Regions from separate parts of the Caulobacter sp. FG7 genome, predicted to be linked through region 2. Evidence: riboswitches for the same ligand, from Rfam matches in the RefSeq annotation. Region 2 holds a riboswitch; the other holds the start of a gene.
What was found. Region 2 has a riboswitch for glycine ahead of gcvT (glycine cleavage system aminomethyltransferase GcvT). Riboswitches for the same ligand answer to the same signal wherever they lie in the genome.

Region 1 (3,986 bases), on a different contig from region 2:
GCTTGGCGCGCACGCCCAGGTCGACATAGGTGTAGGCCTTGATGTGGCCGTTCACGAGATCGACGGTGTTGTTGTAGTTGCCGGGCGAGATGTAGCGAGCCCGCAGGTTGGCCCCGAACACCGGACCCGAATAGTCCAGGCTGCTGACGACGCGGAACTCCGGCACGCCCAGGCCGAACGAGTAGCCCTGCGAGCGGACGTAATCGATCTCGCTGACGCCGTCGTTGGTGGTCAGGTTGTTGACCCAGGTGCCGACGGTGCGCAGGCGCAGGCGGCCGTCCAGGCTCGAGTGCACGCGCGAAGCGTCCATCGAGTAGGACATCTCCACGTCGACGCCGTCGGTCTTGTAGTTCGACAGGTTGACGTAGGTGGAGACGATCCTGGTGATCGTGTTGGCGCCGTCGCGGGTGATCCGCGAGCACATGTCCTGGTTGCCGGCGGCGCAGCGGGTGACGATGTCCTGGGCGCCGATCGTGGTGATCACGTCGTCGATGTCGATGTTGTAGTAGTCGACCGAGACGTTGAAGCCCGGGATCTGCGGCGGCGAATAGACGAAGCCGGCCGTGAAGGTCTTGGCCGTCTCCGGCTGCAGCGCCTGGTTGCCGCCGCCGTTGGTCAGCACGTAGACGCTGGAGTTGGTCACCGGGTCGACGATGGTGTTGTAGCCGGTGGTGCTGGTGGTGAAGAGCTCGGTCAGGTTGGCCGAGCGGATGTCGCGCGACTGGGTGATCCGGCCCCGGAAGCCCGGGAAGAACTCGTTGGTGGCGCCCAGCTTCCACGACCAGATCGAGCCGGTGGTGTCGTAGTCGCTGATACGGGCCGCGGCGTTGACTTCCAGCTTGTTGAGCACCGGCACGTCGCGGACGACGGGCACCAGCACTTCGGCGAAGGCTTCCTTGACCGTGAAGCTGCCCGACATCGCCGAGAAGCTGAACGAGGTGAAGGCCTTGGCCGTGTCGAGCGCGCCGACCGAGCGGTCGACCGACTCCTTGCGGGCCTCGCCGCCGACGGCGATCGAGACGGGACCGGCCGGCAGCTCGAAGGGCTCGCCGCGCAGGCTGAAGCCGCCGACGTCGAGCTTGGAAGTCTCGCGCATGCTGGGCGTGCCGGTGACATAGGCAATGGCTTCGGCCGACGGCGCGCCTTCGCCGAACAGGTTGATCGGCACGCAGTTGCTGGTCGGGTTGGTCAGGGCGACGCGGCAGACGGCCTGGCCGGTGGTCGGGCTGATGACCGAGTCCACGGCGTTGGCGTAGTTCTGGGTCAGCAGGAACCCGGGGGTGTCGATGTTGTTCTCGTTCTCGCCGTGGCTGTAGTAGGCGCTCCAGCGCCAGCCGTCGCCGAACGAACCATCCAGCGCGATCGTGCCCTGGGTGGCCACGCGCTCGAAGTCGATGGTCGAGTACGACAGGTCGCTGTTGAAGCGGCCCATGGTGAATTGGGTCTCGCCGGCGTTGGCCAGGGCGGTGCGCACGGCGGTCGGCAGGAAGGCGTTGTCGGCCTTGATCGTCAGGTTGCCGCGGTTGTGGTCGCCGAACCAGACATAGTCGTTCCACATCCGCGAGTGGCGCAGTTCGGCCGTCAGCTTGACGCTGTCGGTCAGGTCGTAGGTGACGCTGGCCATGGTGGCGTAGCGGCGCTGGGGCGTGACCAGCGGCGACAGGTCGTCGTTCGAGGGGCCTTCGCCGCCGATCGAGTTGGTGCCGCTGACCGTGCCGTAGTCGAAGTCGCGCAGGCTGCCGTCGGGATTGAAGGCCTTGCCCTTCAGCACGCCCGACATGATCAGGCCGCCATAGGCCGCGTTCGAGAAGCCGACGTCGGGCGCCAGCTTGTAGCGGCCGTCGCCGTTGGGAACGGTGGCCCAGCGGCCGATGTTCGGACGGCTGTTCTTGGGAACGACGCCCTCGTTGTTGAGGAACTCGCCGCCGATCACGAAGTGGCCGCGGCCGTCGGCGAAGCCCGTACCCCAGGCGCCTTCGACGCGCACCTGCTCGGCGTCGTCAAAGGACGAGATGCCGCCCTCGACGCCCAGCTTTCCGCCAGTGAAGTTGCGGTCGATCATGATGTTGGCCACGCCCGCCACGGCGCCCGAGCCCCATGCGGCCGAGGCGCCGCCGGTGACGACGTCGACGCCCTTGACCAGCACGCTGGGCACGACGTTCAGGTCGTTCTCGCCCGAGAAACGGCGCCCGTCGATCAGCACCAGGGTGCGGCTGATGCCCAGGCCCCGCAGGTCGAGGGGGGCGTTGCCGGCGCCGGTGTTGGTGCCGGTGGTCTGGGCCGAGGTGGTGGCGCGGAACTGCGGCAGGTCGTTCAGGGCCGCGGCGATGTTCGGACGGGCGCCGACGGCCAGGTCGGCGTCGGTGACGCGGACCGTGGGGGTCGGGGCCTGGAAGCCGGCGCGGTCGATGCGCGAGGCGGTGACGACGATCTCGCCGACGCTGTCGTCGGCCTTGTCGCCCGAGGTCTGGGCCAAGGCGACGCCGTGCAGGACGAGCGCCGCGGGCAGGATGCTGGCGCCGATCAGCAGGGCGCGGCGGGAGTGACGTGAAAATGCCAAGTGAGATCCCCTCTCAAACATGCAGTCGACAGTCGCCCCCGCCCCGAGCCGTCCATGATCTGGACGGTCCAGGAGCCGCGATCCGCCAGCGACGCACCACGCGCCGCTCGCCAGATCGCAAGGCGTTCCTCTGCCCCCGCTGTCCTGTTGGCCTGAGAGATTCGGAACGCACCGCGCCCTTGCTCCTTCGGCGAGACGCCCCTCCTGAGAGGCGCGCCTGCTTTCCAGCGTCCTTGTGCTCCGCGGTCCTTTTGCCTGAGCGTTTCCGGGGCGGTTGCGCCTTCGGCGTCGGGTAGAACCTGATCTCTTCCGCAAGAGCAGGATCAGTTAGGCCGGGCGTTCCGATGTCGGCAAAGCCGCCGGAAGCGGCACGTTTTCGTCGCGACCGGACAGGTGCGCGGGCACGTTCTTCCTGACGATCAACCCTAGGGGTTCAGCCTTCGCCCGTCGGTTTCAGCCGATCGGGGGGCCGTGACAGGTCGGTGACAGCTTCGCGGCGCGGACGGCCGGAGTAAAAATGGGCTGGCGCTCGGCCTAGCGGGCCGATTTGCACAAATAAAGATCACCGATTGCCCAGACCAAGGGCACCTAGTCGGGTTCACCCCGGGCGCGACGCCAGCGGGCCAGCATGTCCTCGCGCCGTCCCTGGTCGAAATTGGCCAGCAGGGCCGGTCCGACCCGGATCGGTCGCCCTCCCGGCGGCGGAGCCGCGCCCAGCCCCTCGCGGATCGGGGTGAGCCGCGCCTGGGCCAGGCGCCGCTGGCCCTCCTCCGACATCAGGTAGTCGAGGAACAATCGCGCGGCCTTGGGATGCGGCGCGGCGCGCGTGATGAACGCCACCCGCGCGATCGACAGGTAGTAGTCGCTGGGCACGACATAGCCGATGTCCGGCCCCTGCCCTCGCGCCCACCAGTCGGCGTAGGAGCGGTTCATGTCGTAGGCCAAGAGGTGCTGACCGGCCGTGACGCTGGCCAGGATCGGCGCGCCGGGCACATAGAGGCCGGGATCCGAAGCGGCCAGGGCGTCGTACAGCGCCCAGGCGTCCGGATAGACCACCGTGTCGCTGGACATGTAGAGGAAGCCCACCCCGCTCTTCTCCGGGTCGTACATGGCGATCCTGCCGCGCCAGCGGTCCGGGTCGTCGCGCAGGGCCGCCAGCAGCGCGGCGTGGCTGCGCGGCACGTCCTGTTCTTTCAGGAGACGCTTGTTGTAGGCAAAGACGATCGGCTCGGCGGTGACGCCGAAGCCCTGGTCACGCCACACCGCCCAGGCCGGCAGATGGCGGGCCTCGGGGCTGCGGTAGGTCTGGGCGTAGCCGTCGTTGATCAGCTTGACCTGGATGTCCATCGACGAGCTCCAGGCCACGTCGGCGACGGGCGCGCCGCTGTCGGTCTCGGCCATCACCCGCGCCTGCAGCGGGCGGGCG
Region 2 (3,986 bases):
GAACCCGCGGATCAGCGCCATGCCCCCTCACGCCCCCCAACGTCGTCAAAGCGCCCGAGCCCTTCGCGTCCCGGTCGAGTCCACGATAGAGAACATTTGCAGAACATCAACCACCATTAACCACTTTTCGAATCGCGATTAACCAGTGGCTAACCATGACCGTTCATTCCCGGGTAACCACGGGACTCCATGATTCCGTTAGGTGTTTTGCAAGGAAGCGGACATGTCGTTCGGGCCGGAAACCATCATTCAGGGCGACTGCATCGAGGCGATGAACGCCTTGCCCGAAAAGTCGGTCGACCTGATCTTCGCCGACCCGCCCTACAACCTTCAGCTTGGCGGCGACCTGCTGCGTCCGGACAATTCCAAGGTCGACGCGGTCGACGACCATTGGGACCAGTTCGAGAGCTTCGCGGCCTACGACAAGTTCACCCGCGAGTGGCTGAAGGCCGCCCGCCGCGTGCTCAAGGACGACGGCGCGATCTGGGTGATCGGCAGCTACCACAACATCTTCCGCGTCGGCGTGGCGGTGCAGGACCTGGGCTTCTGGATCCTCAACGACGTCATCTGGCGCAAGACCAACCCGATGCCCAACTTCAAGGGCACCCGCTTCGCCAACGCCCACGAGACCCTGATCTGGGCCTCCAAGAGCCAGAACGCCAAGCGCTACACCTTCAATTACGACGCCCTGAAGATGGCCAATGACGAGGTGCAGATGCGCTCGGACTGGACCATCCCGCTGTGCACCGGCGAGGAGCGCATCAAGGGCGCCGACGGGGCGAAGGCCCACCCGACCCAGAAGCCGGAAGCCCTGCTCTACCGGGTGATCCTGTCGACCACCAAGCCGGGCGACGTGATCCTGGATCCGTTCTTCGGCGTCGGCACCACGGGCGCCGCCGCCAAGCGCCTGGGCCGCAAGTTCATCGGCATCGAGCGCGAGGCCGAATATATCGAGCACGCCAAGACCCGCATCGCCCAGGTGACGCCGATCGCGCCGCAGGACCTGGAGATGACCGGCTCCAAGCGCGCCGAGCCGCGCGTGCCGTTCGGGGCCATCGTCGAGAACGGCCTGCTGCATCCGGGCGACACCCTCTACTGCGCCAAGGGCGCCCACGCGGCCAAGGTGCGTCCCGACGGCTCGATCGCGGTGGGCGACCTGACCGGCTCGATCCACAAGATCGGCGCCATGGTGCAGTCGGCTCCGGCCTGCAACGGCTGGACCTACTGGCACTTCAAGACCGACGCGGGCCTGGCCCCCATCGACGTGCTGCGCGCCCAGGTGCGCGCGGCCATGCCGCACGCCTGATCGCCTTCAAGTGAAGGAAGGCCCCATCGGCGTTCGCCGCTACTGGACGATCGGCTGCCTGGCGATCGTGCTGACCATGCTGTGCGTTTCGGCGCTGCCCCAGACGCCGCTCGGCTCGTTCTGGAACTATCTCGGGTCGGCCATCGAGGCGGTCGGTTGCGCCATCCTGCTGCTGATCGGGCGGAGACGGCTGGGCGCCCGCGCCAACCTGGCCTTCCTGGGCCCGGTCATCGGCGCGATCATCGTCTGCGCCTTCTTCGCCTGGAGTTTCATCAGCGGCCCGCCCGAGATCGCAAGGCCCGTCGTCAGCCCGCAGCTCTGCCTCAGCATCGCCTTGCTCGGGGTGGAGATGGGCAGCGTGCTGCAGTTCCTGATCATCGGCTTCATCGGCCAGGGCGGCGCGGTGAAGAAGAACTGAGGGGGCGCCAGCCTCTATCGGCTCACTCCAAAACCTCGTCATCCCGGCCGCAGCGTAGCGGAGAGCCGGGACCCAGGGGCCGGCGCAATGCAGTCGCCCCTGGGTCCCGGGTCTGCGGCGCATTCGCGCCTCCGCCCGGGATGACGATCAAGGGTTGGCTGCACGCCTTGAATCGAGGCGTCGCCGGGTACTCCGACAACCTGACGTCCACCCCGCTTGACTCGGCCCCGCCCCTCGCTCATTGAGCCCCTGACCCTCGCGGGAGACATCGGGATTCGTGTCCCGAGGCCGAAGGCGCAACCGCCCCGGAAACGCTCAGGCAAAAGGACCGCGCGGGTTTAGGAACGCTGGAAAGAAGCCTTCCCGAAAGGGCGGCTCGCCGAAGGAGCAAGGTCTCTCTGGAGAGGGGCCGGAATCTCTCAGGCCTAAGGGACAGCGGGGGCGCGACCAACCGGCGGAAGCCGGAACCGTCGCCGACCCCGTTTCGGAGCCCGCCGCGTGTCCACCGACGACCTCAAGAAGACCCCGCTGTTCGACGCCCACGTGGCGGCCGGCGCCCGCATGGTGCCGTTCGCGGGCTATTCCATGCCCGTGCAATACAAGGACGGCGTGCTGAAAGAGCACCTTTGGACCCGCGAGCACGCGGGCCTGTTCGACGTCTCGCACATGGGCCAGGCCCGCATCCGCGGCGCCAATGGTGAAACAAGCCCGGCGAAAAGCTTCGAGAAGGTGGTCTCGGCCGACTACCAGGGCCTGAAGGCCGGCAAGCAGCGCTACGGCGTGCTGCTGAACGCCGAAGGCGGGATCATCGATGATTTGATGACCGCCCGTCCCGACGACGATGGGCTGTTCGTGGTGGTCAACGGCGCCTGCAAGGACAACGACTACAAGATCATCGCCGAGACCCTGGCCGGTGAAGCCAGCGTCGAGCGCCTGGAAGACCGCGCGCTGCTGGCGCTGCAAGGCCCGCAGGCCGCCGCCGTGCTGGCCGCCCACGTTCCGGAAGCCGCCGCCATGGTGTTCATGGACGCCCGCGCCCTGACCGCGTTTGGCGTCGACGCCATCATCTCGCGCTCGGGCTACACCGGCGAGGACGGCTATGAGATCTCGGTCCCGGCCTCGGACGCCGCCCGCATCTGGAACACCCTGCTGGAAGACGAGCGGGTCAAGCCGATCGGCCTGGGCGCCCGCGACAGCCTGCGCCTGGAAGCGGGCCTGCCGCTCTACGGCCACGACCTGGACGAGACGGTCTCGCCGATCGAGGCGGGCCTGAACTTCGCCGTCGGCAAGAGCCGCCGCGAGGCCGGCGACTTCCTGGGCGCCGAACGGATCACCAAGGAACTGGCCGGCGAACTGGCCCGCGTCCGTGTGAACCTGAAGGTGCTGGAAGGCGCCCCGGCCCGCGAAGGCGCCGACATCGCCGACGCCGACGGAAACGTCATTGGCAAGGTCACCAGCGGGGGCTTTGGCCCCAGCTTCGGCGGCGCCATCGCGATCGGTTTCGTGCCCCCGGCCTACGCCGTGATCGGCGCGACCCTGAAAGTCATCGTCCGGGGCAAGCCGGCGGCCGCCGAGGTCGTCGCCTCCCCGTTCGTTCCCACCCGTTACGTCCGCAAACTCTAAGCCGACGCGACAGCCAAAAGTGGACGCCGGTTTTGGCGTCCGTCGCGTCGCCAGCAAAAACGAAAGGGCCAGACCATGCGCTTCACCAAGGACCATGAATGGGTCGCCGTCGAAGGCGACATCGCCACCGTCGGCATCACCGCCTACGCCGCCGAGCAACTGGGCGACGTGGTGTTCGTCGAGGCGCCCGAAGTCGGCAAGGTCGTCAAGCAAGGCGACCAAATGGCCGTCGTCGAGAGCGTCAAGGCCGCGTCGGACGTCTACGCCCCGGTGTCGGGCGAGGTCGTCGAAGCCAACGCCGAGCTGGGCGATGCGCCGGAAACCGTCAACGCCCTGCCGGAAAGCGGCGGCTGGTTCGCCAAGCTGAAGCTCTCCAACCCGGCCGAGGTCGACGCCCTGATGGACCGCGACGCCTACGAGGCGTTCCTGGCGACGCTTTAAGGAAGAACCCTTCCCCCTTGATGGGGGAAGGGCAGGGTTGGGGGTGACCCCACCGCAGTAGACACCCCCATCCCCGCCCCTTCCCCCATCAAGGGGGAAGGGAGAAGGACCTGATTGATGCGCTACCTCCCCCTGACCCCCGAAGACCGCGCCGACATGCTCGGCGTGATCGGCGCGGGCTCGATCGACGAGCTGTTC

Region 1: linked by a shared signal. The riboswitch ahead of ACODR1_RS12055 (TonB-dependent receptor domain-containing protein) and the one ahead of gcvT (glycine cleavage system aminomethyltransferase GcvT) in region 2 are both predicted to bind glycine.

The regions. Positions count from the first base shown of each region.
Region 1 is NZ_JBMDIW010000012.1:123,166-127,151, forward strand. Features, by position in the region: gene ACODR1_RS12055 (TonB-dependent receptor domain-containing protein) at 1-2,560, opposite strand, end outside; glycine riboswitch at 2,698-2,790, opposite strand; glycine riboswitch at 2,794-2,882, opposite strand; gene ACODR1_RS12060 (ABC transporter substrate-binding protein) at 3,149-3,986, opposite strand, start outside.
Region 2 is NZ_JBMDIW010000008.1:4,128-8,113, reverse strand. Features, by position in the region: gene ACODR1_RS08165 (site-specific DNA-methyltransferase) at 224-1,306, shown strand; gene ACODR1_RS08160 (hypothetical protein) at 1,317-1,724, shown strand; partial or broken gene ACODR1_RS08155 (hypothetical protein) at 1,764-1,868, shown strand; glycine riboswitch at 1,974-2,065, shown strand; gene gcvT (glycine cleavage system aminomethyltransferase GcvT) at 2,223-3,347, shown strand; gene gcvH (glycine cleavage system protein GcvH) at 3,423-3,788, shown strand; gene gcvPA (aminomethyl-transferring glycine dehydrogenase subunit GcvPA) at 3,906-3,986, shown strand, end outside.